3 regions of the Paraburkholderia sp. MM5477-R1 genome follow, and region 2 is predicted to be linked to each of the others. Evidence: predicted binding sites of a transcription regulator. Region 2 holds the regulator's gene; each other region holds the start of a gene.

Region 1 (10,666 bases), on a different contig from region 2:
CGTAGGCGAGAGCATCGAGCACAAGTGCAACGGCAAGGCCGACTGCGGAACTTGCCACCTGTTCGTACAGGAAGGGCGCACGAGCCTGTCGAAGATCCAGCGGCTCGAAAACGACAAGCTCGATAGGCTCGTCGGCATCGGCTCCAAGTTGCGCCTCGCCTGTCAAGCCGTGCTGGCCGCAGAGCCGGTGACCATCGAACTGCTGACTTCGTCTGAGCGGCGAGATGACCGCGGTCGAATCGCTGGTGGTCGACGTGGCCATCGTCGGCGCGGGTCTAGGCGGCCTCGCGCTGGCGCGCGTACTGCATGCGCAGGACGTTTCCGTCGTGGTCATCGAAGCGCGCGAGGGCGAGGGCGGCCGTGCTGACGCAATGTTGCGAAGCCACGCGTCGAGATACGGGCAGATGCCCTTCGCGCGTTCCAGCAGGCTGTCGGCGGTGGCCTGATCCAGCGTGCCGGCCATGAAGACGGTGAGACTGAGTGCCATCCCGTAGGCGCCCTCGAGGCTCATCTACATCGACAGCGCGATTCCCCGTTGGGCTCAGCGCAGCAGCTTGCGGCGCTCGGCCGGCGAATAGTTGCTGAGGTGCCCTTCGCGCGCCGCCCGACGCCGCGCGCAGGAGATGATCGCGCGGCTCTTGCCGGGCGAGGCCGGCGCGCTGACCTGCTTGTCCAGCGCGGTGCCGCCGCATTGCGGGCAGACGGGCGTGTGGCCGGCGCGCACCAGCGTTTCGAATGCGTGGCCGCAGGCCACGCAGCGGTAGTCGTACAGGGGCATAGTGATCAGATCTCCGTTTCAGGTGGATGGGGCGCAGCGGATCGCCCGTTGGTGCGAGCTGTGGTCCGTCATTGCGGCGCAGCCTTCGTACGGCATGTCCGGGGCCGGTGCTTGCGCGCCGAGCCCGATCCAGGTGTTCACCAAGGCCGCATTGAAGCCGACCATGCGGCGCTCGTCGCATTGCATCAGCGGCCGGCGGATCAGCAGCGGCTCGGCCAGCAACAGCGCCAGGGCGACGTTGGCGTCGATCGTTTCCGGCACCACTTCGCTCGACTTGATGCGCGGTGCCGCGCGGTAGAACTTCTCGCTGACCGGCCGCGGCGCCATGAAGGCCCGCAGCGTGCGGCGATCCAGAGCCAGCTCAGTAGGTTGCGCACGTCGAGTGTGTGGCCGGCTATGCGCAGCAGGGCTTACTGGCGCGCATTGCCGGAGCAGCGGGGTTTTTGGGTGAGGTGGGCCATTGCCGGGGTTTTCAGGTTTGACGCAGCAGTTGCAGGCAGTCGAGGCTAGCCGCCATGTCCATGGCAGTGAAGTCGTCCTGGTAACGCACAGCCGGATCGGCGACCAGCCTGAGCAGCGTGCGCACTTACTAACAACGGAACGGGACACTAGCTGCGCTCGCTAGAACTTCATCCCGACGCCTATTCCCAGTACCAGTGGGTCGATGTCCAGTCGGCCCAATGAACTGCCGCCGACCGAGGCGTCCGTGTGCATCCAGATCTTCTTGATATCCGCGTTGAGAAAGACGGTCTTCGTGATCTGCACGTCGACGCCAGCCTGCACCGCCGGACCGAAGCTGCTGCGTGACACCTGGATGCCTTCGGATCCCGCGCTCAGGCCGTCGTTGTAGAAGTACGTGTAGTTGACCCCCGCGCCGACATACGGTCGGATCATGCCAGCATGGTTGAAGTGATATTGCAGCAGCAGCGTCGGTGGCAGCACGTTCACGCCACCGAGATCGCCGAGGCCAGACGTCACGTGGTGCCGCGAGGTGGCGAGAATCAGCTCGATGCCGATCGCGTCGCGGATCATATAGGTCAGGTCCAACTCCGGCACGAGTGCGTTATTGACACCCACGCCGAGCGACGACAACGTGCCGCTGGTGTGTACTTCGGGCTCGATCGAGATGGCACGCAGACGCACTAGCACGTCACCGGCGTGGATCCCATCCGCCGGCACCTCGCCTGCCATCGTGCTTCCGTTCGCGCTTACGTCATCCGCGTATGCCCGCACTTTGAACAAACCGGTAGCGCACAGGCTTGCCACGATCATGACGGCCTTAATCATGTGCTTCATCGCTTTCCCCTTTTTGATGTATGCGGGGAATTGTCGACGCGCAAATCAGGGCTGCCCTTGCGCAGGATCAACCGGTCCCGATCCCGAAGTCAAGATGCGACATCGGGTCACGCGTAGGAATGTCGAGATAGCGGGAGCCTTGAGGCCGGACTATTGGCCTTCAACCGCATTGACTGGTACCCAAGATGTTTCTCGCACCCGGAGACACCGATTTCGCAGCCATTGCCGGACTGGCTGCAGCCGCCGAACGGCACAGCCATGCGCGATGCTTCGCAGTTGAGATCAATCTGGCGGGTGCGAACATCAACACGAGCTCGCCGGGGCGTGCCGTCCCGTTGCCCGGTCGAAGGCACGTAATTTCAGGCGGCCGGCTTCGCGAGATTGCGCGCCTGAGCGTAGCGCTATTCCAGAACGAACGTCCGTGTATATCACGAACACGTCCCGCGCCTCGCCTCTCAACTACACAGGACTATCGCGCTCACGACACCTCGTATTGACACAGATCAGCGCTTTCCGGGCTCCATGCAGGACAATCGGGGCAACCGTGTTCACCGCGTTGTCCGCGCGGAAGGTTCTGGAGATGGGGATGAAGAAACGAATACACCGCGAAGCAGACTATCAGCCGAAGCAGCGCACGCGGATGCGGGAAGCGGCATCCCGAACGCCTGACAGTCCGGAGATTCCCGCGGAGGTGGTTCGCCACTTCGACCGTTCGGGGCCTCGCTACACCTCATATCCCACCGCAGATCGATTTCACCCCGGGTTCGAGGAGCGGGCATACGAACGTCAGCTTGCCGCTCGTGCTACTGCCGAGAACAATCCGCCGCTCTCGCTATATGTTCATCTGCCGTTTTGCAGATCACTCTGCTACTTCTGCGCATGCAACAAGGTCATTACGCATGACCATGGCTGCAGCGCTCGATATCTGAGCTACCTCGTTCGTGAGATGGACCTGGTCGCGGCACATCTCGGACCTGACCGGCGAACCGTGCAGCTGCATCTGGGAGGTGGAACGCCGACCTTCTTCCCTGTTGCCGAGCTCGAAGAGCTTGTCCAGCAACTGCAGAACCGCTTCGCGTTCTCGATCGACGCAGAACTTGCCATCGAAATTGATCCGCGAACCGTCAGCACCAAAACGCTTTCACCACTCGCGCGCCTCGGCTTCAACCGAGCGAGCTTCGGCGTACAGGACTTTGCTACCGACGTTCAGCAGGCTGTCGATCGCATCCAGCCACTCGATGTGGTGGAACGCGCACTCAGCGGCGCACGCGATGCGGGATTTCCCTCAATTAACGTCGACCTGATCTACGGTTTGCCGCAACAGACTGTCGCCAGCTTTGCCCACACACTGGACGAGGTGATCCGGCTGGCGCCCGATCGCGTCGCGCTCTACAACTACGCGCACCTGCCAGACCGCTTCAAGGCCCAGCGATTAATTGACGCAGCCCGATTGCCATCGACCGAGGAGCGCCTGCGCATATTTATGCTCTCGGCCCAGCGCTTCCTCGATGCCGGATACATCTATATCGGTCTCGACCATTTCGCCAGACCCGACGACGAGCTGAGCATTGCGTTGCGCAACGGTAGCCTCCACCGCAATTTCCAAGGCTACACGACGTACGCGGAGTGCGATCTGGTCGGCTTCGGTGTGTCGGCCATCGGCAAGATCGGCAGCGCTTACAGTCAGTCGACGAGCTCGTTGCAAAGCTACTACCGATCACTCGACGAAGGCCGGCTGCCGGTCGAACGCGGAATTGCCCTATCGCCTGACGATGCGTTGCGTCGGGAGGTGATCATGACGCTCATGTGCAGCGTGCCGCTGAATTTCGCTGCGATCTCGCTAGCGCATCAGATCGACTTCGTCCGCTATTTCTCAAGTGAGCTTACCGCCCTGGAACCATACCGGGAGGCGGGACTGGTGAGCATCGATGGAAACGGCATCTCGATTCCCCCAAAAGACCGGTTCTTCGTGCGCGCAGTGGCCATGGTGTTCGACGGTTATCTGGAGCGCCCCTCGAGCGCGTCCTGGTCAAAACTGATCTAGCGGCACGACCGTCGGTGGCTGGCGCAAACAACGCGACGAGAAGTGTTCGTCGAACTCCGAAATAGCAACGCCAAGGTGCGTATTCGCTGATCCGGATCAGATTGTCCCGCGCATCGAGAATGCTCCGAGCGTTGCATTACCCGCAAACCGCACCGTCAGCAAGGTGTCCCCCTATTCACACGTGCGCCGTAAAGTCTGTCCTTCGTTCCGCGCCACGTGCCCCGTTACGACCCTCGATTTCCAGATCGAGGCCATCCCTCGCAGCCTAGCTCTGCTTCAGTTCAACCATGAAGACATGGGCGATCGCCTGATTGAGCCCGCGCACTGCGTCAGTGAACCGCACCCCGCCGCTCTGTTCATCCTTGATCGACATCAATCACAAAGCTGGCCGGTTGTCGCACCATGACGCTGCGAGTGTGATGCCGCATGCGTCAAGCCAGCTTCAGGTCAAAAAAGCCACAACCCAGATTTAACCACTATGACAGACAGAAAAGCCTTAAGGAAAGGGTCGATAGCCATCGTCGCAACATTGAGCACCTGTCTATCGGGATGTGATCTGACTGTGCTTGATCCTAAAGGGAGCGTCGGCGCGGCCGAGAAGTCGCTGATCGCCACCGCCACGTGGGCGATGCTGATCGTCGTGATCCCGGTGATCCTGCTAACGCTGTTCTTCGCGTGGCGCTACCGTGCGTCGAACCGTCACGCGGTCTATGCACCCAAATGGGCGCACTCGACGGCGATCGAGATCGTCGTCTGGATGATCCCCGCCCTGATCATCCTGTACCTCGGTATCCTGACGTGGCGCACCACGCATGAGCTCGACCCGTACCGGCCGCTGCAGTCGAGCGTGAAGCCGATCGACGTCGAGGTGGTCGCGCTCGACTGGAAGTGGCTCTTCATCTACCCGGACCTCGGCATTGCGTCGGTGAACCAGCTCGCCGTGCCAGTCGATACGCCGGTGAATTTCCGGATCACGTCGGACTCGGTGATGAACTCATTCTTCATCCCGCAACTCGGTACCCAGGTGTATGCAATGGTCGGAATGCAGACCCGTCTGCACCTGATCGCGGATGCACCGGGAAATTTCGAAGGCATGTCCGCCAACTTCAGCGGCAAGGGATTCGCCGACATGAAGTTCCGCACGCTCGCGACGAGCGCCACCGACTTCGACGCATGGGTGCGGAAGGTCAAGGCTTCGCCGGACCGCCTGAGCATGGACGAATACGCCGAAGTCGCGAAGCCGAGCGAGAAGCAGTCGGTACGCTACTTCTCATCGATCGACCAGTACCTGTTCCGCAACATCGTTGCCCGATACAACAACGGCAACGTCACGGCCTTCCGCGACGCCGCCTGTCGCACGCAGACCACGGAGTAAGCCATGTTTGGAAAACTCACGCCCGGCGCGATTCCGTTCGATCAGCCGGTCATCATGGGCGCGGCCGCGTTCATGGCGCTCATCGTGCTGGCGGTCATCGTCACGCTCACGAAGCTCGGCCGCTGGAAGTGGCTCTGGACCGAGTGGCTGACAAGCGTCGATCACAAGAAGATCGGCATCATGTACATCATCGTCGCGGTGCTGATGCTCGTGCGCGGTTTTGTCGACGCCGTAATGATGCGGCTTCAGCTCGCGATCGCGTTTCACGGCCCCGGTTACCTGCCGCCGCACCACTACGACCAGATATTCACCGCGCACGGTGTCATCATGATCTTCTTCATGGCGATGGCGCTGATGGTCGGCCTCTTCAATCTTGTCGTGCCGCTGCAGATCGGCGCGCGCGACGTCGCCTTCCCGTTCCTGAATTCGCTGAGCTTCTGGATGACGGCGATCAGCGCGATCCTGATCAATCTGTCGCTCGTGATCGGCGAGTTCGCGCAGGTCGGCTGGCTCGCGTATCCACCGCTCTCGGAGCTGCAGTTCAGTCCCGGCGTCGGGGTCGACTACTACATCTGGAGTCTGCAGCTCTCCGGCGTCGGTACGCTGATTACCGCGATCAACTTCTTCGTGACGATCGTCAAGCTGCGCGCGCCCGGCATGACGCTGATGAAGATGCCGGTGTTCACGTGGACCGCGCTGTGCTCGAACGTGCTGATCATGGCAACGTTCCCGATCCTAACCGTGACGCTCGCACTGCTCGGCCTCGACCGCTACGCAGGCATGCACTTTTTCACAAACGAGCTCGGCGGCAACGCGATGCTGTACCTGAACCTGATCTGGGCGTGGGGCCACCCGGAGGTGTACATCCTCGTGCTGCCCGCGTTCGGCATCTACTCGGAAGTGATCGCGACCTTCGCGAAGAAACCGCTGTTTGGCTACAGAACGATGGTCTACGCGTCGTGCGCGATCACGGTGCTCGCATTCCTCGTGTGGGCGCACCACTTCTTCACGATGGGTTCCGGCGCGGACGTGAACGCGTTCTTCGGCATTATGACGATGGTCATCGCGATCCCCACCGGCGTGAAAATCTTCAACTGGCTGTTCACGATGTACCGCGGTCGCATCGAGTTCACCGCACCCGTGCTGTGGACGATCGGCTTCATGGTCACGTTCACGATCGGCGGCATGACGGGCGTGATGATGGCGATCCCGGGCGTGGACTTCGTGTTGCACAACAGCCTGTTCCTGATCGCGCACTTTCACAACGCGATCATAGGCGGCGTCGTGTTCGGCTATCTCGCAGGCTTCCATTACTGGTTCCCGAAGGCGTTCGGCTTCAAGCTTAACGAGAAGCTCGGCAAGCGGGCGTTCTGGTGCTGGTTCGTCGGCTTCTACGTGTCGTTCGTGCCGCTCTACGTGCTCGGCTTCATGGGCATGACCCGGCGCCTGAATCACTACGACAACCCGACCTGGCATCCCTGGCTGTTCGTCGCCGCATGCGGCGTGGTGCTGATCGCACTCGGTGTCGTGCACCAGATCGCCCAGGTCGTCGTGAGCGTGATCCATCGCAACGAGCCGGAATACGGCGACCTGACGGGCGACCCGTGGAACGGCCGCACGCTCGAATGGGCCACCTCGTCACCGCCCGCTGTCTACAACTTCGCGCGCATACCGGTCGTCCACCAACTCGACGCGTTCGCGCACATGAAGGAAAGCGGCGCAGCAAATGCCGCACTGGCGCATTACGAGGACATCCACCTACCGTCGAATACCGCGGACGGGTTCCTGATCGGCGCATTCAGCCTCGTGCTCGGCTTCGCCGGCGTCTGGCACATCACGTGGCTCGCCGTGCTGGCCTTCGTCGCGATCGTCGCCGCGCTGATCGCGCGTAGCTTCCGCGACGACCATGGCTACGTGATTCCGGCCTCCCGCGTGCGCGAAATCGAAGCACGACGCGGCAGCGCACCCACCCCGGCCGCTCTTGAATTACCCGAATCCGCGGAGACCTGATCCATGACGCAATCTGCATTACTCGTCCATCACGGCAGGTCGAGCGCTGACCACGGCCCCACGCCCACCGTGTTCGGCTTCTGGCTGTACCTGATGACCGACTGCATGCTGTTCGCGTCGCTGTTCGCCGTGTTCGCCGTAATGGCGCACCAGTTCGTGGGTGGACCGTCCGGACGGGACCTGTTCGACATCCCCGGTGTCGCACTTGAAACCGGCGCGCTGCTGCTGAGCAGCACCACCTACGGCTTCGCGATGCTCGGCGCGCAGCGCCAGGGGCGTGGTGCCGTGATCGGCTGGCTCCTCGTGACGTTCGTGCTTGGCGCGCTGTTCCTCGCGTTAGAGCTGCGCGAGTTCTCGCACCTGGTTGCCGACGGTGCTGGGCCCAGTCGCAGCGCCTTCCTGTCGTCGTTCTTCACGCTGGTCGGCACCCACGGCCTGCACGTGACAGCCGGCCTCGTCTGGATGGCCGTGCTCGTCGTGCATGTCGTCCGCTCGCCTGAACTGTCCGGTCGCGACCTCACGAGTCTGACATGCCTGAGCCTCTTCTGGCACTTCCTCGACATCGTGTGGATCTGCGTGTTTTCGTTTGTCTATCTCGGGAGCATGCTCTAAATGGTCCATTCACACTCGACGTCCACGACCGCCTCGCGTGGTGACGTCGCCGGTTATATCACCGGTTTCGTGCTTGCCGTGGCGCTGACTGCTGGCTCATTCTCGATCGTCACGCAACGGTTGCTGCCGTCCGGCTCCGCGATTATGGCGCTTGCGTTGCTGGCGTTCGTGCAGATCGTCGTGCAACTGGTGACGTTCCTGCATCTCGACCTGTCGCGCGGCCAGCGCTGGAACGTGCTGGCGTTATGCTACACCGCGCTCGCCGCGCTGTTCCTGATCTTCGGCACGATCTGGGTGATGCACAATGTCAGCATGAACATGATGTCGCGCTGACTCGCCACCAGCGCGAAACTGTCTGGTCACATCATCGCGGACACGGCATGGAGCCGTCGGCCGCGTGCGTAGTGTTGTGCTGCACCCCTCTACCGGTCTTTCTTCATGAACAGCCCGAATCACCCCGTTCCCGCCAATGAGCCATTGCCCCATCGCAAGGTCATCCGCTCGTGGCTGACACCGTTCGCCGAACGCCGCACCGCCTACGCGCTTCTGCTGCTCGTGTTCGACTACGTTTTGCTATTGTGTGCGCTCGCCGCGAGCGTGTTCGCGCACGGGTTCGTGCTGAAGACCGTATTCGGATGCATGGCGGGCTTCGTCATCGGACGGCTCTTCGTCATCGGTCACGACGCATGTCATGAGAGCCTGACCCGGCACCGCAAGCTCAACCGCTGGCTGGGCCGGATCGCCTTCCTGCCGTCGCTCACGCCGTACAGCCTGTGGCAAGTGGGTCACAACGTGGTGCATCACGGCTACACGAACCTGAAAGGCGTCGATTTTGTATGGGCACCGCTGACGATCCAGGAATATCGCGCCTTGAGTGGGCCACGGCGCGCACTGGAACGTATCTATCGCAGCGGCTGGGCGCCTGGTCTCTACTACATGATCGAAATTTGGTGGACGAAGATGTTTTTCCCGTCGCGGGCCGCAATGCCGACGCGGCGCCTCGTGTTCTTCCGTGACTGCACGCTGGTATCGGTGTTCGCACTGCTGTGGATCGGCGCGCTCGCGTGGATCGCTCGCGCGACGCAGCGGGGGGTGGTCCCGTCAATCGCATGCGGGTTCGGGGTGCCGTTCCTGTTCTGGTGCGCGATGGTGGGTTTCGTCGTGTACGCGCACCACACGCATCCGCAAATCCGCTGGTACGACGATCGCGCGAAATGGGGGCGTTCGGATCCGTTCGTATCCACGACGGTGCACTTGACCTTTCGCTGGCGTTTTGGCGCGCTGTTTCATCACATCATGGAGCACACCGCGCATCACGTCGACATGAGTCTCCCTCTATACGGGCTCGTCGGTGCTCAGCGAACCCTCGAAGCGATGCTTCCGGAACGGATCGTCGTGCAGCGGTTTTCGTGGCGTTGGTACTTCGACACCGCACGAGGCTGCAAACTATACGATTTTTCGACTGATCAGTGGACCGACTTCGCTGGTCGCGCGACGCACGTCCCTCTTAAGACTCGCTAACAAAGCCTGTCATCCGAAAGCAAGCAGCAGTTGCAGCCCGAGGTCGGCTGCCATGTCGAGCGCGCTGCGGCCATCCGGTGCGCACAGTTCTGCGTTCGCCCCATGCGCAAGCAGCATCTGCAGGACGTCGAGGCGACCGCTCGCGGCTGCCTGCATTGGGCATGTGATGTCGTCGTCGTTCACATGGTCGATCGGCGCGCCGGCGTCGATCAGCCGCAGGATGGTCGCGGGGCCGCCGTGCAGGCACGCGAACCAGAGCGCATGGTTGCCGTCGTCATCGAGCGCGTCGGCGCGTGCGCCGAGTGCGAGCAACGCTTCGACCGCGGCGTCCTCGCCATGCTGCGCGGCGCGCATCAACGGGGTTTCGCCGTTTACGCAGCGCGAATGCGGATCAGGGAAGCCGTGGTACGCCAGCCAAGTGGAAAGTGCGGCGGGCACGATCGTTTCGAGTTGTGCATCGGCGTTCCGGACAACGCGCGAGGCCAGGCGTTCGCGGACGACGAAAGCAGTGTCGGTGGGCATGATCATGGTCGCGTTCGGGTGCAAGGGAACATCGGTTGGCGCAGCCGCGCGGGTGGCAGCCGTCGGGACCCGCGCCTCAGACGGGCCGGTTCTCGTTGGGGTTGCGCACCGGCCCCATCAATTCAAGTCCTTCGCTGTAGGTGATCGTGTCGAAGGTCACGTCGAACTTGATGGCCGCGTCCGCTACCGCATCCAGCTTGCCGCCTGAGTCCTTTTTCTTCAATTCGTTCTTTTCGAGGTACAGCAGTTCGAGCATCTCGTTGTAGACGGTGGACTCGAGAATCGGCAGCACATAGAACATCGCGCCCTTGTACGGCACCTGATATCGCTTGCTCAGGTCGATGTTGTCGCAAAACAGAAAGTACTTGCCGTCCGCCGAGAGCGTGTCGCTGAGCACCTCGGCCACGTCCTTCAGATGCTCGAAGCTCAACAGATACCCGGCGAAGAACGGCAAGTGCTTATGGCCGATCGTCGCGCATGCCATCACCTGATCGCAGGTCAGCTCCGG
Region 2 (10,666 bases):
CGATCAACGCCGCCACCTCGTCCGGACGTCCCAGCCGGCCGAGCGGAATCTGCGGCAGGATCTTCGTGTCGAGGATCTCGCGCGGCACCGCTTCGACCATCGCGGTCGCGAGATAACCGGGCGACACCGTGTTCACCGTGACGCCGTGCTTCGCGGTTTCGAGCGCAAGTGCCTTCGTGAAGCCGTGCACGCCCGCTTTGGCAGCTGAATAATTGGTTTGCCCGTAGGCGCCGCGCGAACCGTTGACCGACCCCACGTTGACGATGCGGCCGTGGCGCCGCTCGAGCATGCCGGGCAACAGCGGCTTGCTCATGTTGAACAGGCCATCGAGATCGGTGCGCAGCACGGCGTCCCAGTGCTCCTTGCTCATCTTCGCGAAGCTCGTGTCGTGCGTGATGCCCGCGTTGTTGATCAGCACGTCTACCGCGCCCAGTTCGGTCAGCACGCGTTGCGCGCAGCGCGCGCATGAATCGAAGTCGGCGATGTCGGCTTCGTACGCGTGAAAGTCGCGCCCCGTGTCGCGCTCGTGCTGCAGCCATGTCGACACGTGATCGTTGTGCGTCGAGTGCGTCACCGCGACCGTCATGCCCGCGTCATGAAGCGCCCGGCTGACCGCCGTGCCCAAACCGCCCATCCCGCCTGTGACCAATGCCACGCGATCCGTTCCCATCTGAACTCCTCCTTGCCGTGTCTGCCATTGACGGTGCGCGCGCCGGCCTTGCCGGCTCGCGCGGCTAAACGACGCCCGCGAACGGCAGCGCGTTCTGCGAGCTCCACCACCATGCGCTCAGGCCGCCCGCGAGCGGCGCGACGCCTGGCGCGATGCCGTACCCCGCCTGCCACCACGCATACCAGGCGGCGCAAGCGCGGTTGGCCTCGCCGAACCAGTCCGCCTCGCGCTGCGCGACGAAAGCGATCGACTTGCTCCAGTCGGCGAAGCACCGCTCGGCGTACCCGTGGGCCGCGCCCTGTGCGGTCTGATACGCCGCCGCGTAGTCGAGCCAGCCTTCGGGCGGTCCGGATGCCGTCGAGGTCCATGGTGAAGCGGGGCGCCCGGGCGGCGCATCGGATTCGGAAACCATGATCGCTGCCCTCCAGAGCACAGCATAGGATTGCCAGGCGCGCTTGCAAACCGTCGAGCGTGCCCGTCACTGTACTGAGCGCGCGGCGGCCCGCGCTTGATCTGCATCAACAGCCGCGGCCGCCGGGCTCATAGACTCCATTTGACGACGGGCTCGAGTCTGCTTGCGCCCGTTTCCCCACGTTTCTGTCACGGAGCTTTGGCGATGAGCTACAAAAGCATTCTCGTTCACCTCGATACGAGCGTTCGTGCACATCCGCGCCTCGAAATCGCATTGCAGCTCGCACACCGCTTTCATGCGACGCTGACCGGCCTGTTTTCGACGTACGTGCCACCGCGGCACGCGTTCTTCGTGATGGCCGGCACCGCCGACTACTACGCGGAGCACGAGCGTCTGCGGCACGAGCGCGCCAGCGCGCTCGAGCGGCTGTTTCGTGCCGAACTCGCGCGCGCGAACGTCGACGGTCATTGGATCGCCGCGAACGGCTACGCGAACGACGTCGTGCCGCCCTATGCGCGTCTCGCCGATCTGATCGTGCTCGGGCAGACCGATCCGACCGATCCCGAGGCGTTCGTCGCCGAACAGTTCGTCGAGCACGTCGTGCTGTCGGCCGGGCGGCCGGTGCTGCTGGTGCCGTCGGGCGGCACCTTCGCGGCACCCGGCCGCCACGTGCTGATCGCGTGGGACGGCAGCCGCGAAGCCACCCGCGCGATCCACGACGCGCTGCCGTTCCTCGCGCACGCGTCCACAGTGACGCTGCTGACGGTTCATTCGTCGGGCGATCGTCCGCCGCGCGACACGGTTCCGGGCGACGACATCGCACTCACCGTCGCGCGTCACGGCGTCAAGATCGACGTGCGCGAACTGAGCGTCGCGGACGGCACGCCGGTCGGCGACGCGCTGCTGTCGCAGGCGGCCGACCTCGGCTGCGACATGATCGTGATGGGCGCTTACGCGCATTCGCGTCTGCACGAAGTCGTACTGGGCGGCGCGACGCGCACGATGCTCGAGTCGATGACCGTGCCGGTGCTGTTGTCGCACTGAAGTGCGCGCTTAAGGAGTCCGCCATGTTTCACCGCCTACTCGTCGCGCTCGATGGCAGCGACACCGCCTCCCGTGCGTTCGACGCCGCGCTGACCCTTGCCGCCGAATCAGGCGCCGAGCTGCAGCCGCTGTACGTGATCGACGTGCCCGTCATCGCCTACGACGCGCCCGGCTTCGACCCTTGCGTGATCCAGGACGCCTTCATCGAGGAAGGCAAGCGGATCGCGGCCGATGCCCAGAGCCGGATGACCGCGCGCGGGATCAAGGGCACGGCCCGCACCGTCGAAGCCGCGATCACCGGCGAAGACGTCGCGCATCGCATCGTCGAGGCGGCGCTCGAATGGCACGCCGACGCGATCGTGATGGGCACGCACGGCCGCCGTGGTGTTCAACGACTGATGCTCGGCAGCGTCGCCGAGTGCGTGCTGCGCAGCGCCAGCTGCCCGGTGCTGATGGTTCCCGCGCACGCGAACGGCGCGACGCGCGATCAGTCAATCCCGGCCTGCGCCGAACACGAACTCACCTGAGCCGCGAAAACCAGGCTGCTGCGCGGCCGCTCCCACGCGATCGCGCCACGGCTGCGCGACGCGGCGCTTCAGGGCCGCGCGTGCCCGTGTTCGTCATGCCGCACGATCAGCACCGGCTTGTCGGTCGCACGCACGAGCGACTCGGCGACGCTGCCGAGCAGAAAGCGCTGCACGCCGTGGCGGCCGTGCGTTCCCATCACGATCAGATCGGCTTCGATTTCGTCGGCGACGCGCGCGAGCACCGCGGACACGCTTTCGGCGTACGCGTCGATCACCCGCACGCCGCCGGGCACCTGCGCCTCGCGCATCAGCTCGCGCGGCGCATCGAGCGCGCGGCTGGCGAATTCTTGCGCCGCGGCCGCCGGTTCCGGCTCGAAAGCCACATCGGCATTGTCCGACCACTTGCCGTGCCCTACCACGCAGCAGGCTTCGAGTGTGGCGCCCGTCAGCTTCGCGAGCTTCAGCGCCTCGGCAAAGGCGCGCTGCGCGCTGGGACTGTCGTCGAGTGCAACCAGAATTCGTGCATACATGTTGGACTCCCTGTGAAAGCGCTGGCATGAACCGAAGCGGTGCCGTCGCGTGTCCGCGCCGACAGTGTGAAGCGCGGGCCGCCGCGCGGCTTGACGCAGGTCAATGGGTCTTTATCGGCTTGTTCAGTGATTACTTGATCAACTGCATGCCTGCGACCTTCGAAGCCGTCACGTCGAAAGTAGCCATGTACTCGCACTCGGCTACATACCCCATCACCAGCCATGCACTAGGAATATTCCTACAACACTACCCGAACTCCTAGCGCCGCTTAAATCCCCGCCGATATATTTCTGAGATGAGGTCGCCAATACTGGTCAGTATGGACACCGCTCCGCCAGCCACCTTATCGAGAGTCTTCCTCGTCGACGATGCGACCGAGGTCCGACGCCGGCTTGCTTGCCTGATCGCGCTGATTCCCGGCATCGAAATCGTCGGCGAGTCCGCCGGCGTCGAGCACACGTTCGACGACATCGTCGCGAGTCGCGCCGATGTCGCGGTGCTGGACCCGTGCTTCTCGGGCAAGACCAATCTGCTGCTGCTCGCGGCGCTGTCGCGGGTGCGGCCGTCCATCGTCAGCATCGTGTTGACCAATCATTGCACGACGGCGTTTCGCCGAGCGTGCGAAGCGGCGGGCGCCGACTTCTGCTTCGACAAGACCTCGGAGTTCGAACTCGCCTGCCGTGCCATCGAAGCGATTGCCTATGCGCGTCGTGCGCATCCGGTCTGACCGCCAGGAGCCGAGCATGCAAGTTGCCACAGTCTGTGAACCCCGCCACGACGCGCCCCGCACTTCGCACGTCGTACCGATCCACGTCGTGCCACGCACCGCGGCCACACGCTACGCCGTGCCGCGCTGCTCCACCTGCGCGATGCGCGCGATCTGCATGCCGCCCGAGCTGACATCCGACGAACTGAGCCGACTCGACACGTTGATCTGCTCGACGCGCTCGATCAAACGCGGTGATACGCTGTATCGCGCGGGCGATGCGTTTCAAAGCATCTACGCGATCCGCGCCGGATCGTTCAAGACCGTGGTCATGCATCGCGACGGCCGCGAGCACGTGACCGGCTTCCAGATCGCCGGCGACTCGCTCGGCCTCGACGGCATCGGCGAGGGCAAGCAGAATTGCGATGCGCTCGCGCTCGAAGACAGCGTCGTGTGCATCATTCCGTTCGCGCAGCTCGAGGCGATCTGTCGCGAGATGAAGCCGATGCAGCATCACATCTACCAGATGATGAGCAGCGAGATCGTGCGCGAATCGAGCCAGATGATGCTGCTCGGCACGATGACCGCCGAACAGCGCGTCGCGACGTTTCTGCTGAATCTGTCGAAGCGCTTGAAGGCGCGCGGCTTCTCCGCGGCGGAGTTTCATTTGCGCATGACCCGCGAGGAAATCGGCTGCTTTCTGGGCATGAAGCTCGAAACGGTGAGCCGGATGTTCTCGAAGTTCCAGCGCGAGCGCCTCGTCAAGGCGAACGGCAAAACGATCCGCATCGAAGACGCGGAAGGACTGGCTCGGGTTTGAACGCCGACGCGTCGCTCGCCTCACGTTCGTTCGCGGGACATGCGGGGTGGAACAAGCGCTCCCGAACTGATATAACTCGGTGCGTTGCGGTGCGCGACCTTGCGTGACCACCCGGAGGAGCGATGGATCTGTCGAGCGGCGAGTCTTCCTGCTTCACCGGTGCGGCGTCCGTGTCGGATGTGCCCGTCGAGGATCGCTATTTCATGTTGATCGATGCGGTTCAGGACTATGCGATCTTCATGCTCGACGTGTCCGGCCGCGTGACCAGCTGGAATCCCGGCGCACAGCGCATCAAGGGCTACACGCCCGAAGAAATCATCGGCCAGCATTTCTCCAAGTTCTATACCCCGGAAGACATCGCGGCCGGCAAGCCCGCCCGCGAACTGGAAATCGCCGCAGCCGTAGGCCGCACCGAGGACGAGGGTTGGCGCGTACGTCGCGACGGCTCGCGTTTCTGGGCCAACGTGGTCGTTTCCGCCGTGCACGACGCGTCGGGCGCGCTGCTCGGCTTCGCCAAGATCACGCGCGACCTGACCGAGCGTATGCGCCTCGCGGAACTCGAACGCGCGGATCAGGTATCCACGCACGTGCAGATCGCCCGCGAAAACGAGCAGAAACGTATGGCGCGCGAACTGCACGACGATCTCGGCCAACGGCTGACCGCGCTGAAAATGAGCGTCGCGCTGCTCGAAGCGAAGCTGAAAAGCCAGGCCGACACCGAGCCGCTGGCCGCGCAGACGCATGAACTGCAAAAGCAGATCGACTGGATGGCCGCTTCGCTGCGGCGTATCGCCGCCGATCTGCGGCCCCCGCTGCTCGACGACCTCGGGCTCGCCGCCGCGCTCGACTGGCTGGCCGAAGACTTCACGAAACGCTACGACGTGCGCTCGAGCGTGCATCTCGAACCGGCCGAGCCGGTGTGCGGCGAATTCGCGGCGACGGCGCTGTTTCGCATCGTTCAGGAGGCGTTGACGAACGTCGCGCGGCACGCCAAGGCCAGCCGCGTACGCATCGACATGACCTGCGCGGGCCCCATCGTATCGCTCGATATCGAGGATGACGGCGTGGGTGTCGCGCTGGATCGGTCGCAGGGAACAGATTCATTCGGTTTGCTCGGCATTCGCGAACGCGTGCGGCAGTTGCGCGGCAACGTGTCGTTCACCAGCTCGCCGGGCCATGGCTTCGGGATCTCGATCCAGATACCGGCCGACGCGCTCGCGTAATGTTCACGCGCTGCCGCGCCCCGCTGTCGCGGGTTACTCTGCGGGCGCATCCTCGGTGCTTGGCTCGCGCATGAGCAGCACCGGACAGGTCGAGAAACGCAGCACCCGCTCCGCCACGCTGCCGATCACGAGGCGCCGCACGCCGCGTCGCCCATGCGTGCCTAGCACAAGCAGATCGGCGTGGATCTGCTCGCCGTGGCGCAGCACGATCGCGGCGACGTCGTCGGACAGGCTCTCCGACTCGATCATTTCAGGGCGGCAAGGCACATCGGCGGCGGCGCAGGCCTGTTCGGCCTCCTGCAGCACCAATTGGCCGTCCTGGCGCAAGGCTTCGACGAGCGTGAGCGGGTCGTAATAGCCGGCATAGGAAAAGAGCGGCGTCTTGTCGACCACATAAACCGGATGCACGACGCCCTTCGTCAACGCGGCGAGATTCACCGCTTCTTTCAGCGCGCGTTTCGAGAAAGTACTGCCGTCTAGCGCGACGAGGATATGTTGGTACATGCCAATTCTCCACTGAGGTTGGATTTGTCAACGCGCGTGGCGCGCTCCTGCTACAGATAAAAGGGCCCGCCCGGACTGCCCGGATACGGCTCCCGCCACTCGCCGTGCGGCACGTCGTCCGCCCGCAGTGACGACGCGCCGCGCGGACACACGAGCACGGGACACGCCGCGTCGCGCAGCGTGCGCGACGTCACGTGCCCCGGCAACGGGTGCGGCGCGCCGCGCATGCCGTGCGAACCCATCACGATCAGGTCCGCGTGCCAGCGTTGCGCTTCGTCCAGAATCGCGCTCGACGCATCGCCGGAATCATCGTCGAACTCGAGCAACGCGGTTTCGGCCGCGCGCCGGCTTTGTTCGAGCATCGCCGCGCCGCGCCGCAAGACATCGATTCGATGCTGCGACACGACTTCGAACGGCAGCCATTCGCACCACGCGAAGCGGTCGTCGGCCGCGTAGACGACCTTGATGCGCGCGTCGGGCGGCGCTACCGCGAGCGCGGTGCGCAGCGCGTCGAGCGCGGTGTCGCTGCCATCGATCGCGACCAGCACGCGGCTCAGCGCCGAGGCATCGCTCGCGTCGGTCGACCTCGCCGGCATGTACAGCACCGGACGCCCGATCGACGCGACCAGTTCCTCGGGATCGATACGGCTGTCCCGGCGATGTTCACGCGGATGCGCGGCCACCGCGACCAGATCCGCGTCCTATTGCGTCGCCGTGTGGGCGAGCGCTTCGGCCGCGCCCTGATGCAGCGCGGTGAGATCGACGATCTCGGCGTCGGTCGCCGCGACGACGCCGTGCAACGCGATCACCGCGTCGCGCAGCGCGGCCTGCGCGCCGTGCAGCATCGCGCGATGCGCCTCGCACCAGTCCGGATAGCTGAGCATCAGCGTCGGATAAAGCGCGGCTGGATTGCAAACGATATCGACGAGACGAAAGCGCGCATCCGCCGCGACCAACTGCCGGGCGACGCGCGTGCCGAGCGGCAGTCCACTGCCGCCCGCGGACGCGATCATCACGCGGTGGAAGGTGTTGCGCCCGGCAGCAGTGTTCATCGGCTCTCCTCGGATCGTCGCACCGCGAGGCGGCGCGTCAAGCGCGTCGCTTCACACCTCGGCCCGTGACGGGGACGCCAACGGTTCGCGCTTACATGATGAACGCCGACGCGGCGCGCGGCTTGATCTGTATCAAGCGCCAACGGCTCGCTAGCGGATCACGGGCGGACCGCGAGCACGGCCGCGCCGGTCAGGTTGCCGTTGCGCAGATCGTCGAGCGCGCGGTTCGCGTCGCGCAACGCGTAAGTCGTCGTCTCGATCGCGAGCTGCATCTCGGCGGCGCTGCGCATGAATTGAAGCCCATCGTCGCGGGTCAGATTCGCGACCGACACCACCCGCCGCTCGCCCCACAGAAACGCGTACGGGAACGACGGAATGTCGCTCATATGAATGCCGCCGCACACCACCACGCCGCCTTTCGCGACCGCCTGCAACGCCAGCGGCACCAGTGCGCCGACCGGCGCGAACAGCAGCGCGGCGTCGAGTTCGCCGGGCGGTGCCTCGTCGCTGCCGCCGGCCCATGCCGCGCCGAGGCGCAGCGCGAGTTGCTGGGCCGCGTGGTCGCCGGGACGCGTGAACGCATAGACGGTGCGCTGCTGGTGACGCGCCACCTGCGCGACGAGATGCGCGGCCGCGCCGAAACCGTAGATGCCGATCCGTTCGGCGTCGCCCGCCATGCTCAACGTGCGATAGCCGATCAGACCCGCGCACAGTAGCGGCGCGGCCTCGATATCGCTGTAGTGCGGCGGCAGATGGAAGCAGTAGCGGCTGTCGGCGACCGTGCGCTCGGCGTAGCCGCCGTCGATCGTGTAGCCGGTGAAGCCAGCGTCGTCGCAGAGATTTTCGCGGGCGGACAGACAGTAGCGGCAGTGGCCGCAGGTGCGCCCGACCCACGGCACGCCGACCCGCTCGCCCACCGTGAAACCGCTGACGCCCGCGCCCAATTCGGCCACCACGCCGACGATTTCGTGGCCGGGAATCACCGGCCGCTTTGGATGCTCGAGCTCGCGGTCGACCAGATGCAGGTCCGTGCGGCACACGCCGCACGCATGAACGTCGATCAGGATCTCCCCGGCACCGGGCCGCGGATCAGGCACTTCCCGCTCGGTCAGCGTCGCCGAGCTGCCGTCGAACACCATCGCTCGCATCGGGTTCTCCTTCAGATGCTTCGGCGGCGACAAGCTGCCGTCATGGCAGACAGCGAGGCGCGCGCCGTTCTCATCAGCATAGGCGCGCCATTGTGTCGCGCGATCGGCCCGCGCCGTAGACCGTTTGATCGAAGTCAATGAGGGCGGTTTCGCCGCCCGTACACTGATCTTATTCCTGATACGGGAGTACGTGCCGTGATTGCACGAATCCGAAACTGTCTGCTCGTGTGCTCGGCGTCCGCGCTGACGGCCGGCGTTGCCTATGGCGAGCCCGAGCCGAGCGCGGTGGGCCGTTATCGGCGCAGGACGCGCACACGCTCGTGCAATGGGTACTTAGCCAATAAGGACTCGATGCGCACGCAGCGAGCCCGCTGCCGACGCGCGATGGCGCCGGCAATGCGAATCAGTCGTGTACATTGCGGAGACATGTCATGCGTTTGACTGTTCATCTCGACACGTTCGATCGTGTCAACCCGATGGCCTTCGCCATTCTCTGGCTCGACAAGGACACGCGGCAATGGTCGCGCGAAGGTCATTTCGGGCTCGAGTTGCCCGAATGGGGCGCGTTGCAGACGGATTGCGGCAATACGCTCGTGTGCGCGCCGCATAGCTCCGCGCCGGTCTGCGTGCTCGAGGGGCTTGATCTGGATCAGCTCGACGGGCCGTTCGAAGGCGAGGTCGGCCGCGTGCAGTGGTGCGCCGAGCACGGCCGCATCCTCGCGAGCGGCCACTGGCGCGTGCAATGCATCGACGTCGAACGGACGGCACCGGAAAACGGCGTATTCGCAACCGGCGAAGACGCCTGAATCGGCACAGCTCCGGCGTACCGCGTCGCCGATGCCATGACGCGCCGCCGGATATTTCCGTGAGTACGCTCGCAACGATGCGATCGCACTGCGCCCCGCCGAATTCGAACACGTCGCGCTCGGCGAGATCGAGTGCCTGAGCAAGCGACTCGGGAACATGCTGCGCACGCAGACTCGCGCCGCGCACACTACATCGCGATCACCTTGCCCGGGTTCAGGAGATTGTGCGGATCGAGCGCGAGCTTGATCGCCTTCATCGCGGCGAGTTCGGCCGGCGAGCGTGACAGGCCGAGCACGCCCAGCTTCTCCTCGCCGATCCCATGCTCGGCCGATACCGAGCCGCGCATTTCCCCCGTCAGTTCATAGACGACGCGCTTGACGTCGTCGATGGCCTCGTCGGTCCAGCCAGGTTCTTGCACCACCACGTGCAGATTGCCGTCGCCGAGATGCCCATAGACGAGGATCGTCGCTTGCGGCCAGCGCGCGCGCAACCGCTCGTCGCAGCGCTGCGCCGCGTCGCCCGCCTGCGCGACCGCGAAGCTGATGTCGAACGAGATGCGTCCCGGGATCAGGCGCGGATATTCGGCTGGCGCGTCGCGAATCGCCCAGAACGCCGCGGCGTCCGCGTCCGATTGCGCGATTGCGGCGTCGGCGATCACGCCGACGTTCAACATGTCGGCGAGGAATTCCTCGAAAGCCGCCGACTGCCGTTCCGGGTCCGCGCCGCAAGTCTCGATCAATACGTAGTAGGCGTGATCGCTCGCGAGCGGCACGCGCAGTTCGGGCAGGCGTTGCCGCACGAAGTCGCAATAGCTCGGCCACATGACCTCGAACGCGGACACCCCGGCCGGCAGCCGCTCCTGCGTGCGGCCGAGCAGCGTGGTCACCGCCGCGTAGTCCGGCATGCCGCACCATGCGGTCGAGATCGCGCGCGGCTTGGCCCGCAGGCGCAGCACCGCGCGCGTGATGACCGCGAGCGTGCCCTCGCTGCCCGTCAGCAGGTTGCGCAGGTCGTAGCCGGTATTGTTCTTGATCATCTTGCGCTCGCCGCCGATCACGCTGCCGTCGGCGAGCACCGCTTCGACGTCGAGCACCTGGTCGCGCATCATCCCGTAGCGGATCACGCGATTGCCGCCCGCATTGGTCGCGATGTTGCCGCCGATCGTGCAACTGCCACGCGCGCCGAGGTCGAGCGCGAACATGAAGCCGGCGTGATCGGCCGC
Region 3 (10,666 bases), on a different contig from region 2:
GATGATTCATGCGGCCGGCTATCCGGTGCACAAATGGAACTGCGAACAGGCCGGCATCGAAGACCTCAGCAAGATCGGCCTGAAGGGCTCGCCGACAGCGGTCAGAAAAGTCTTTGGACCGACGCCGCGCAGCGAGAAAGCGGAGATGCTCGACCTCGACGCATCGAGTCTGTGCGACGTGTCGGTGAACCTGCTGCAAAAGATCTTCACGCGCCATCCTACCCTGGAAGCTGACCTGCTGATGAAGGAGGGGTCATGAACGCACCCGCCGCCACCGCGAAGAAACCCGCCGGCCGCGCAGGACGCAACCTCGAACTGCCGGAACACCTGAAGGCCTACAAAGGCGTCTGGGTCTTTATCGAGCACGACCGTGGACACGTGCACAGCGTCTCGTGGGAACTGCTCGGTGAAGCGCGCAAATTGGCCGACACGCTCGGCAGCCGAGTGGGCATCGCGGTGCTCGGCGGCGCGAATGAACCGCTCGAACAGTTCGCCGCAGAAGCCTTCACTTACGGCGCGGACGATGCGTACATCGTCCACGACCCGGTCTTGCAAGGCTATCGCAACGAGCCGTTCACGAAAGGGCTGACCGACCTCGTCAACCGGCATCAGCCCGAGATCCTGCTGCTGGGCGCGACGTCGATGGGCCGCGACCTCGCCGGCTCCGTAGCGACGACCTTGCTGACCGGGCTGACCGCCGATTGCACCGAACTCAACATCGATCCCGCGTCGCGGGCGCTGGCGGCGACGCGCCCCACCTTCGGCGGCTCGCTGTTGTGCACGATCATGACGCTCGCGTACCGTCCGCAGATGGCGACGGTGCGCCCGCGCGTGATGCCGATGCCGCTGCGCGACGCCGAACGCACCGGCAACATCGTCCATGGAACGCTGGGGATGATCGAGACGGACATCGTCACGAGGCTGCTCGACTTTATCCCGGATGCGAGCAGCAACCGGATCAACCTGCCCTATGCCGATGTGATCGTGAGCGGCGGCAAGGGGTTGAAGAGCCCGGAGAACTTCCAACTGGCGTTCGAACTGGCGGACGTGCTCGGCGGCGAAGTGGGTGCGACCCGGCCATGCGTGCAGGCCGGCTGGGTCGAGGGGGAGCGCCAGGTAGGACAGACCGGCAAGACGGTGCGGCCCAAGCTCTACATCGCCGCCGGCATATCCGGCGCAATCCAGCACCGCGTGGGCATGGAAAGCGCAGACGTGATCGTGGCGATCAACACCGACCCGAACGCACCCATCTTCGATTTTGCACACTACGGGATTGTCGGCAATGCGTTGCAAGTGTTGCCCGCGCTGAAGCAGGCTTTTGTGGAGCATTTGACCCGGCGCCGCGAGCAGGCTGCCTGAGGAGAATCACGATGAGAAAACCTTCACAGTTCGATGTGATTGTGGTCGGCGCCGGTCCGTCCGGCAACGCTGCCGCTTACACGATGGCCAAGGCAGGTCTGGAAGTGCTGCAGATCGAGCGCGGCGAATATCCGGGCAGCAAAAACGTTCAGGGTGCGATCCTGTACGCGAAGGCGCTCGAAGAGATCATCCCGGACTTCCGCGACGATGCGCCGCTGGAGCGCCACGTCATCGAGCAGCGGATGTGGATGCTCGACGATACGTCGTTTGTCGGTACACATGTGCGCAGCGAGGATTACAACAAGCCGCCCTACAACCGCTACACGATCATCCGCGCGCAGTTCGACAAGTGGTTTTCATCGAAAGTGCGCGAAGCCGGCGCACTGCTGCTCTGCGAGACCACGGTGAAGGAACTGATTATGGACGGCGACCTGGTGGTCGGCGTGCAGTGCGACCGCGAGCACGGCGATGTCTATGCCGACGTGGTGGTGCTCGCCGACGGCGTGAATTCGACGCTCGCGCGCAAGGCGGGCTTTCATGGAGAGATCGGGGCCGGCAACGTTGCGCTCGCCGTCAAGGAGATTCTCTTCATGCCAGAGGAGACGATCCGCCAGCGCTTCAACGTCGGCGAGGACGACGGCGTCGTGATCGAGATGGTCGGCAGGATCACCGACGGCATGATGGGCACTGGCTTCCTCTATACCAACAAGGAATCGCTCACCATAGGCGTGGGCTGCATGCTGAGCGACTTCAAGAAAAACCCCAACCGCACGAGCCCCTACGTGCTCCTCGAAAAGATGAAGCAGCACCCGTCGATCGCACCGCTGATTGCGGGCGGCGAGATGAAGGAGTATTGCGCGCATCTGATTCCCGAAGGCGGTTTTCACGCAATCCCGCAGGTCTACGGCAACGGCTGGATGATCGTTGGCGATTCAGGCGGTTTCGTGAACGCCGCGCACCGAGAAGGATCGAATCTTGCGATGACCACGGGACGCCTCGCCGCCGAAACGGTGATCCACGCGAAAGCCGCGGGCCACGGCTACCGCGCCGGCACGCTCAAGGCCTACAAGGCCGCGCTCGATCAGAGCTTCGTGATGAAAGACCTGCACAAGTACCGCGACATGCCGGCCGTGCTGCACCAGAATCCGCAGTTCTTCACGACCTACCCCGACCTCATGGCGCGCGCCGCGCGCACGATGATCACGGTCGACGGTAAGGACAAGAAAAGCAAGGAGCGCGAGATTTTTTCGAGCTTCCGCACAGCCCGTTCGCTTTCCGGCATCGTGAGTGACGCCTACAAACTCCTGAGGGCCTTCCGATGAGCACCCTACCCGTCAACGTAGAGGAAAAGCTGTTCCAGAACCGTTACCGCGTCGATGCAGGTCGGCCGCACGTCCACATCAAGAATGCCGACGTCTGCCAGAGCGAATGCAGCGCGAAGAGTTGCACCTTTGTCTGCCCGGCCTCGTGCTACAAGGCCGAAGGCAACGGCGCGGTGACGCTGATCACGGACGGCTGCCTCGAATGCGGCAGTTGCCGCATCCTCTGTACCGACCACCAGAATATCGAGTGGGACTACCCGCGCGGTGGTCACGGCATCCTGTTCAAGTTCGGTTGAGGAACATCGTCATTGCCAGACCAGAACGACATGTGTTTGCTTGCACCGAGAACCGGCCGCCGCCGCATCCGCGGGGCGCCTGCGCGGGCGGCAAGGGCTCGGCCGCGCTGCTGAAGGTCTTCTGGGCGGAACAGCAGAAACGCCAGGCGCCGATACCGTCGCGATCACGTTTTCGGGCTGCCTCGGCCCGTAGTGGAAGCGTTGCTGCAGCGTCTGCTGCAAACGGCCCGCCGTCTGAGGCAGACACACCGTGCGCTGAGCGCGACATGGCCAACGAACCGGCGATGACAGCGCCGCGTTCGCACCACCTTAGTCGAGATACGGACCGCTTCCGATCGTGATCGTGCCAAGGTCCGCGCCAAATTCAGATTTGACTTCTCCGAGCCATTCGCCTCAGTCGCGATGTCGCGGCCCCGACACGCCGCAAGTCCGACAGTCCTTTCAGAGACGCTTGATCTCGACACCGTATTTCCTCAGCGCGTAGCCAATCTGGCGCGGCGTCAGTCCAAGCAGCCGCGCCGCCTTTGCCTGCACCCAGCCGGATCTTTCCATGGCGGCGATGAGACGCTCGCGGTTGGTCATCTTCGCATCACTTCCGAGGACTGCGCCGCCAGCCGCTAACGGAGCCCGCTCGCTGCCGACAGGCTGGACCGCAACTGCGCCCGACGTAACAGCCTGGGCCCCCGGCGTAGCCGGCTTCACGGGCACTGGTACGATTCGCCCGGGCTGCAGCGCGATTTCGTCCGATCGGCTCTTCCACAGCATCGCGGACAGGCACTGGCCGTGGCAGCAGGCAAAGTCGTTTCTCACGATCGCTGGTCCCGGCGCCAAGGTCGCGCTCCGCTGCACGCAATTCTCGAGCTCGCGGACATTGCCGGGAAAACCGCAGTTCATCAATACTTCAATCGCGCTCGCATCGAAGGTCAGCGTACGGCCGTTCTCGCTGTTGAAATTCTCGAGAAACTCAACGGCGAGGAGCGGAATATCACTGCGCCTTTCACGCAACGGCGGCAACAGCAAGGGAACCACGCAGAGGCGATAATAAAGGTCGGCGCGGAACTCGTTCCTTGCCACCGCCTCTTCCAGGTTTTTATTCGTGGCGGCAATCACGCGAACATCGACCTTAATGGTCTGGTTGCTGCCGACGCGCTCGAATTCTTGCTCCTGCAGGACGCGCAGCAGCTTTGCCTGGAACGAGGCCGAGATCTCGCCGATCTCGTCCAGAAACAGCGTCCCCTTGTCGGCGAGCTCGAAGCGCCCCTTGCGCGAATTGAAGGCGCTGGTAAAGGCACCCTTCTCATGACCGAACAATTCGGATTCCAGCACCGTCTCATGGAGCGCCGCGCAATTGAGCTTGATGAAGGGCCGCTTGGCGCGCGGCGACAGCTCGTGAACGGCCTTGGCGACCAGCTCCTTCCCGGTACCGGATTCGCCGCGCAACAGAACTGTGCTGTTCGATTCGGCTACCACCGCGATCTTCGCGAGCAGCTTGCGCAGCGCCGGGCTGTCGCCAATGATCCCCTCGATCTGAAACTTCTTACGCTCCCCTGCAGGGTGCTTGAGCTCGGACAATGGCTTTTGCAGCCCGTCCTTCCCCGCCATCAGTCGCTCGCGGTCGCTCTTGAAAAAGCGATGCAGCTTCACCGTCTGCCCCACCAGGTTGGCGACCATGGTAAGCAGCCGCACGTCGTAATCGAGCCGGAAGTTCGACCCATAGTCCAGGATACGGTCGATGGTCAGCGTGCCTATGACTTTCGCGTCGATGCGAATAGGGACGCCAATGAACGACACTCGCATGTTGTCGGAGGCACCGAGCACGCCCATGTCGGCGGCACTGAAGCCCGAATGCACCGCTATGTTCTCGGCGACGAGCGGCCTGTCCGTCGCCATGATCTGGTCAATTGCCTTCTGCGGCAGGCGCGTCCGGTAGTGCTCATCGCTGCCTTCGCTCCAGTCCGCGCCAACGGTAATGTCCGGTACGCCATCATCGTCGAAGAGAGAGACGATACCGAGCCGCATCTGAACAAACGATTGCAGGAGATCGATGACGTTGGCCAACGTGACTTCGAGCCGGTAGGGGGCGGTCAGTACCTTCGATATTTCGAAGATGCCGGTAAGCACGCTCTCGTGCCACTGCACAATAGGGACCGCGTGGTCCGTCTCGGACTTTGAGCCAGGCCTTTCGCGTACGGAAGCGATATGCAGCATGACGACGTCCCCGTTGTTGGGACCGTGCTCCCCGTCACCTTGTTCGGATTTGCGGGCATTGTGTTGCATATCATCCTCGATCTAGCGCCCAATTTCACGGGCTGACTTCAAAAGATAATGCCCTTTCATGGAAGGACGGTGAAACTGTAGTGCCTTGATGTACTTATTTTCTGCTTTTGCGATCTCGCTGCGTGGATTCCGTTAGGAACTCGAGTTCCATTGATGTCGCTCAAATCAACTGCGATTTGTCTACTCCAGGTGCAGCCGATTACAGGTGTCGTCCATCATTGATTGCTGCCTCGGTGACCGTGAGATAACTCGCCGCATCCGAGCATAGGACGAAGATGATCTATCTTTGCGACCGCTTCGGGCGTGCCCGCCCGGCGCAGCGGGATATTTGGCACAAGAAGCGCTTCCGTGTCGGGCGACAAAATGTCCGTCTTGAACTGGCCGAGGACGTATGGAAACTGTTTTCAGATCGTCAGATCCGAGCCTATCGGTCCGATCAATCTGGTTTGGTAAGTCATGGCTGCGTTAGCGTAACGTTTCAAGTGCAAAAAAAGCCCCTCCGGGCTCCAGGTGCCAGCCATCCTCACTACCTCTATTGTTTTGGCAACCCCAAGTATCTTCACGACGCGCTTCAGGTTGTAGGCCAACACCTGTAGACTCATTTCGGTGCTGAACCGTCCGAGCGTTCGGGTCTGGAAGTGTGTGGCCCCCAATCCAGTGCTTCAGCGTGCCGAAGACATGTTCGACAGTGCTTCTGCGGATGGTCATTGCGTCAGGCTTGCGCTCTAGCCGACGCTGCATGGCCTCAACTATATGCTCATGTTCCCATCGTCGAATGCGCCGGTAGTCGCTGGGTGACATCGTTCCTTGAGCGGGCAACGCGGGCAGGCGCTGGGGGCCAGTAGCCGTCGTACTTGCGCACGTTCTGGCCGAGGAAATCGAAACCGTCTGCAATGTTCGTGATCCGGGTCTTCTCTTCCGAGCGCTCCAGACCTTGAGCGGCCATAAACTGCCTGACCGCCGGAAGCACCTCGAATTCGAGCACTTCTTTCGACATACCGGTCACAATAAAGTCATCGGCGTAGCGAACGACGTTGAGATGGGCCTTGCTGCGTGCCGCCGCGGTGAGATTACGCTCGGTCATCAGAGCATCGAGCACGACGAACAGATTTAGATCGAGGCCCTTGAAACGCATGATCCCAACTTATCCATAGTGTGGATGCGTTCCATCAAAACAATCGATTTTACGAAATGTACGGCATGGAGGATAGTGTTCCTGGTAAATCCATTTCAAACCTGCTGGCGCCTTCGTCGTGCCGGGGTAGCGGATGAAGTGTGTCGTAGAACTGAGCGAAGCCGAGGAAATGACGTTGCAGCAGTTGTCGATCAATCACATGCATCGGGACACGCGCACGCGAGCGGCGGCCCTTTCGCTGCTCGGACACAGGATCAAGCGCAAGCTCACCGCCGAGCAACTCGGCGTGAGCGGGCAGTCGATCTGTGACTGGCTCACGCATGGCGCAACAGCGGCGTGTCCGGCCCGATGGGCGGCCATAACGGTGGGCACATGAAGCACCACTAGCGACGCTTCATCACCTGAACGAAGGAAATCGCAGATCCCGAACTCGCTGAACTTTCTCGGCGGACACGGCACCAAATTTTAAGTCAGTTTCTCGTGGACGCTCTCATGAATACTGTAGCAAAACGTCGGGCCGGAGAAATAGAATTTGGGCATATCAAGATGGTTGTTGGTCTTTGCCCTGACGCCGAGAAAAATCCTCAGGTGTACACCGACCATCAACCAAGGCACATGTCCAATGCGGCCACGGTCTTCGGCGGCATGGGCAAGCTGGATCGCGCCGACACGACGCGACAAGCGTCTGGCAGGTCGCGTAGGCGCTTACTACCGGCAAAACTTCGCATAGTTCTCCAAACCCTTTCTATATCGGCCGCTTACCTTCGTACAGTTGAGGCAACCCTCGACTTCGCCTTGGCTTCGCGACGAATCGGGAGCAGCCAATTGCAGGTGCCAAATGCCTCAGCGACCCGGCCAAATGGATCTCGTGTCAATTGCGGTCAGATCGTGCGGAAGATGCGGGGGAAGTCTTTGGTAGATCTGGTGCGAAAGGCACGCGCACTCGATGTAATCTCCATCGTGGATGAGGTTCGATCGGTCCGTGAAGCGTTGACGGAAATGCTCTTTTCTTCGGGCTTCATCCCAGAACTGTTCCAGAGTGCGGATGATTTCTTGAAATCGAACCGCTTTCTCAGCAAGTCCTTCGCGTCCGTCAGGTCCACCCTCAAAGGCCGGACGGCGCATAGGAGGCAGTCGTGAATTTGGCCGTGTCCACAGATAGAGGACCTCTCTCCATGCGCTCTCAGCTGCGGTGGAGGCTGGTTTGGGAAAATGAGTTGCGACTCGCCGACCACATCGAACTGTCCGAGTTCTTCCGAAAGACCTACGGACCGACCGGGGCGTTTAATGCAAAACCATTCGAAGGCAATCACAGTTGGGCTGGTGCGCGGCCAGAGTTCCGTGCAATCGGCTACGACGCGCGCGGCGTAGCGGCTCATATCGGCGCACTGCGTCGTTTCATCAAGGTTGGCGCAGTCGATCTACTAGTGGCCGAACTAGGATTGTACGCGGTACGTCCGGATCTTGAGGGACTCGGAATCCCTCAATTAATGCGCGTGATGTATCCCGTATTGCAGGAACTTGGCGTTCCATTCGGCTTCGGCACGGTTCGACACGCGTTGCGGCAACACATTGCAAGGCTGCTCGGCCGACCCGGTCTGGCGACTATTGTGTCTGGAGTTCGCGTGAGGTCGACCCTTCGAGAAGTGCATCTCGACACGCCGCCCACGCGCATCGAGGACGTACTCATTGTCGTCTTACCGATTGGACGGTCAATGAGCGATTGGCCGACCGGAACGATAATTGATCGGAACGGGCCAGAGCTGTGAGGCACTGCTTATCCGAAGCGCGCAGCGAGTGCGCTGACACCACCGGACGTCGCAGCGTTTATTTGACGTTTGACGACGGCCCTAATCCACTTTGCACACCAGACGTCCTCGATGTGCTGGCGGAACACCGGGTGCCAGCGACTTTCTGCGTCATCGGTGCGTACGCAGCGGACCAGCCGAAGCTGATCCGACGGATGATCGCAGAAGGGCACGAGGTCGCAAACCACACGATGACTCATCCGGACCTGTCCAGATGCGAACCCACCGAAGTACAACAGGAAATACTAACGGCAAGCAGGGTCATCAGGATGGCGAGCCCCCATGCTTCGCTGCGGTATATGCGTGCCCCGTACGGCTTGTGGACCGAAGCAGTGCTCACTACGTCAGCGAGCGCTGGTCTGGCGCCCCTCCACTGGTCGGTAGACCCGCGAGACTGGTCTCGTCCCGGCGTGGACGCGATTGTCAGCGCAGTGCTGGCCTCTGTCCGGCCGGGTGCAATTGTGCTCTTGCACGACGGATGCCCTCCCGATGAGTTGGGACGATGCACTCACGCTGGTCGGCGCGAGCAGACCCTCATGGCGCTTTCCCTCATGATTCCAGCATTGCATGCCCGGGGGTTTGCAATTCGATCGCTTCCTCAACCTAACCGGACAAACCAGACACCCTATGAACATGCTTGGCGCAACTAGCACTGTCGCTGTCTCGCTTTATGCGCTGCTCTCGACTGTCTATAAAAGCACGCAGGCGCTTTATGCTGAGCCGACAAACGTGTCATCGCTGTCGGACGGCCTGATCGACTCCAACACTCTGCCGGGCGTGGATGTCATCGTTCCCTGCTTCAACGAGGACCCGCGCACGCTTTCGGCATGCCTGGAGTCCATTGCAAACCAGGACGACGCCGGAAAACTGCGGGTCTATGTGGTTGATGATGGTTCTGCGAATCTCGATACGCCGCTCGTTTGGAGATTTGGTGCTTAACGTCGACTCGGACACGATAATCGGCTGAGACGTGGTCACGAAGCTTGCATTGAAAATGCAAAATCCAGCGATCGGCGCGGCCATGGGTCAGTTGACCGCCAGCAACCGGAGCGACACCGGGTTGATCGATATGGAGTACTGGCTGGCTTGCAACGAAGAGCGCGCGGCACAGGCTCGCTTCGGTGCCGTTACGTGCTGCTGCGGTCCGTGTGCCATGTACCGCCGGTCCGAGCTCCTTTTGCTGCTCGATCAGTACGAGACGCAACTTTTTCGCGGGAAACCGAGCGACTTCGGCGAGGACCGTCATCTAACGATTCTCATGCTGACGGCAGGTTATCGGACCGAGTACGTTCCGGACGCCATTGCGGCGACAGTCGTTCCGGACAGACTGGGGGCGTATCTGCGCCAACAACTGCGCTGGGCGCGCAGTACTTATCGGGACACGTTGCTTTCTCTGCGCCTGCTCGATCGCTACCTTACGCTGGACGTCATCGGACTGAATCTGGGCTCGCTATTTCTCGCCTTATCGCTTCTAGCGGGGCTCGCGCAGCTCGCATTGACAGCGACAGTGCCGTGGTGGACTGCCCTGATAATCGCATCATTGACCATGATCCGCTGTAGCGTGGCATCGGTTCGCGCTCGCCAGATTCGATTTCTTGGCTTTTCTCTTCACACACCCATTAACCTCTTTCTCTTGCTCCCCCTGAAAGCCTATGCGCTGTATACATTGAGCAATAGTGATTGGCTGTCACGGAGCGCTGCTGCCAACGTACGACACGGGGGTGGAAACAGGCCGCCACCGGAAACCCGAAGGCGGGACCGAACGCTACAGAATTTGCGGTATTGCGATGGCGCTTCGCACAGCGGATCCTACGCGCGGTTCTTCGACGTTGGTGGTGGCATACGACGGCGTTTGTAGCGACGAGTGATCGTGCACGCCACTTATCTTAGATGCTATGAGACGATCGTACTTTCCGTTGAGAATCTAGCAGTTGGTTTCTAAAATCCCTTACCGACTAACGATTTGTGCATCCGTCGACTCCGTGAAAACTGGGAGCTACTGAGCCTTACCGCAAGCAGCTCGGCACTCGCCCACCGCCAGATTTTGCACGGACAGGAAGATTCCCCTGAGAAACGTTGCCGCGCGGCAAAGCGTTCGTACCGCATCCACATATAAACGTCTCAATCTGATGCACCATTACCTTGGGGGCCTGCTGAAATAGTCGAAGGACATCACCTCTTTCTGGCGTTCCACATCAACTCCTACAAGGGATTCCAGATCGGTACGTTCGCGCCGACCAAGGTCGCGTGGAGCCAAGACAATCGGACGGTCGGTTTCCGCCTTTACGGCGAAGGCTCGGACGCCGTCCGCGTGGAGTGCCGCATTGGCGGTGCGGATCTGAATCCGTATCTCGCTTTTGCGGCCCTGATCGCGGCGGGTCTTGCGGGCATCGAACGAGAAGCTGGCATTGCCAGACCCGCTTGTGGCGACGCGTATCGGGATGCCGAGCTACCGGAAATTCCGAAAAC

What was found. Region 2 encodes FNR, which switches genes on or off when oxygen is low (the NO sensors DNR and NnrR bind a similar motif). Its sites were predicted from a motif close to TTGATNNNNATCAA; they were not measured.
Region 1: the regulator FNR is predicted to act here: its motif matches at 4,481-4,494, upstream of cyoA (ubiquinol oxidase subunit II).
Region 3: the regulator FNR is predicted to act here: its motif matches at 5,405-5,418, upstream of nifA (nif-specific transcriptional activator NifA).

What each region holds. Positions count from the first base shown of each region.
Region 1 is NZ_JBNDMC010000006.1:1,430,833-1,441,498, forward strand. It holds partial or broken gene OKW35_RS25030 (2Fe-2S iron-sulfur cluster-binding protein) at 1-208, shown strand, start outside; gene OKW35_RS25035 (FmdB family zinc ribbon protein) at 542-778, opposite strand; gene OKW35_RS25040 (ArsC/Spx/MgsR family protein) at 797-1,105, opposite strand; gene OKW35_RS25045 (OmpW/AlkL family protein) at 1,400-2,074, opposite strand; gene hemN (oxygen-independent coproporphyrinogen III oxidase) at 2,715-4,118, shown strand; gene cyoA (ubiquinol oxidase subunit II) at 4,597-5,493, shown strand; gene cyoB (cytochrome o ubiquinol oxidase subunit I) at 5,497-7,503, shown strand; gene cyoC (cytochrome o ubiquinol oxidase subunit III) at 7,507-8,115, shown strand; gene cyoD (cytochrome o ubiquinol oxidase subunit IV) at 8,116-8,448, shown strand; gene OKW35_RS25075 (fatty acid desaturase) at 8,554-9,636, shown strand; gene OKW35_RS25080 (ankyrin repeat domain-containing protein) at 9,646-10,158, opposite strand; gene OKW35_RS25085 (hypothetical protein) at 10,235-10,666, opposite strand, start outside.
Region 2 is NZ_JBNDMC010000005.1:147,911-158,576, reverse strand. It holds gene phbB (acetoacetyl-CoA reductase) at 1-670, opposite strand, end outside; gene OKW35_RS13040 (polyketide synthase) at 735-1,082, opposite strand; gene OKW35_RS13035 (universal stress protein) at 1,287-2,126, shown strand; gene OKW35_RS13030 (universal stress protein) at 2,150-2,653, shown strand; gene OKW35_RS13025 (universal stress protein) at 2,722-3,183, opposite strand; gene OKW35_RS13020 (response regulator) at 3,504-3,911, shown strand; gene fnr (fumarate/nitrate reduction transcriptional regulator Fnr) at 3,928-4,710, shown strand; gene OKW35_RS13010 (PAS domain-containing sensor histidine kinase) at 4,833-5,933, shown strand; gene OKW35_RS13005 (universal stress protein) at 5,967-6,437, opposite strand; gene OKW35_RS13000 (universal stress protein) at 6,488-7,120, opposite strand; gene OKW35_RS12995 (hypothetical protein) at 7,139-7,489, opposite strand; gene OKW35_RS12990 (zinc-dependent alcohol dehydrogenase family protein) at 7,648-8,637, opposite strand; gene OKW35_RS12985 (DUF3564 domain-containing protein) at 9,069-9,443, shown strand; gene OKW35_RS12980 (FAD-binding oxidoreductase) at 9,632-10,666, opposite strand, start outside.
Region 3 is NZ_JBNDMC010000006.1:1,407,481-1,418,146, reverse strand. It holds gene OKW35_RS24920 (electron transfer flavoprotein subunit beta/FixA family protein) at 1-259, shown strand, start outside; gene OKW35_RS24915 (electron transfer flavoprotein subunit alpha/FixB family protein) at 256-1,359, shown strand; gene OKW35_RS24910 (FAD-dependent oxidoreductase) at 1,371-2,681, shown strand; gene OKW35_RS24905 (ferredoxin family protein) at 2,678-2,977, shown strand; gene nifA (nif-specific transcriptional activator NifA) at 3,419-5,254, opposite strand; partial or broken gene OKW35_RS24895 (transposase) at 5,764-6,093, opposite strand; partial or broken gene OKW35_RS24890 (reverse transcriptase domain-containing protein) at 6,099-6,296, opposite strand; gene OKW35_RS24885 (hypothetical protein) at 6,523-6,765, shown strand; gene OKW35_RS24880 (hypothetical protein) at 6,882-7,529, shown strand; gene OKW35_RS24875 (NodA family N-acyltransferase) at 7,565-8,158, shown strand; gene nodB (chitooligosaccharide deacetylase NodB) at 8,155-8,847, shown strand; gene OKW35_RS24865 (glycosyltransferase) at 8,825-9,136, shown strand; gene OKW35_RS24860 (glycosyltransferase family 2 protein) at 9,192-10,055, shown strand; gene OKW35_RS24855 (hypothetical protein) at 10,356-10,666, shown strand, end outside.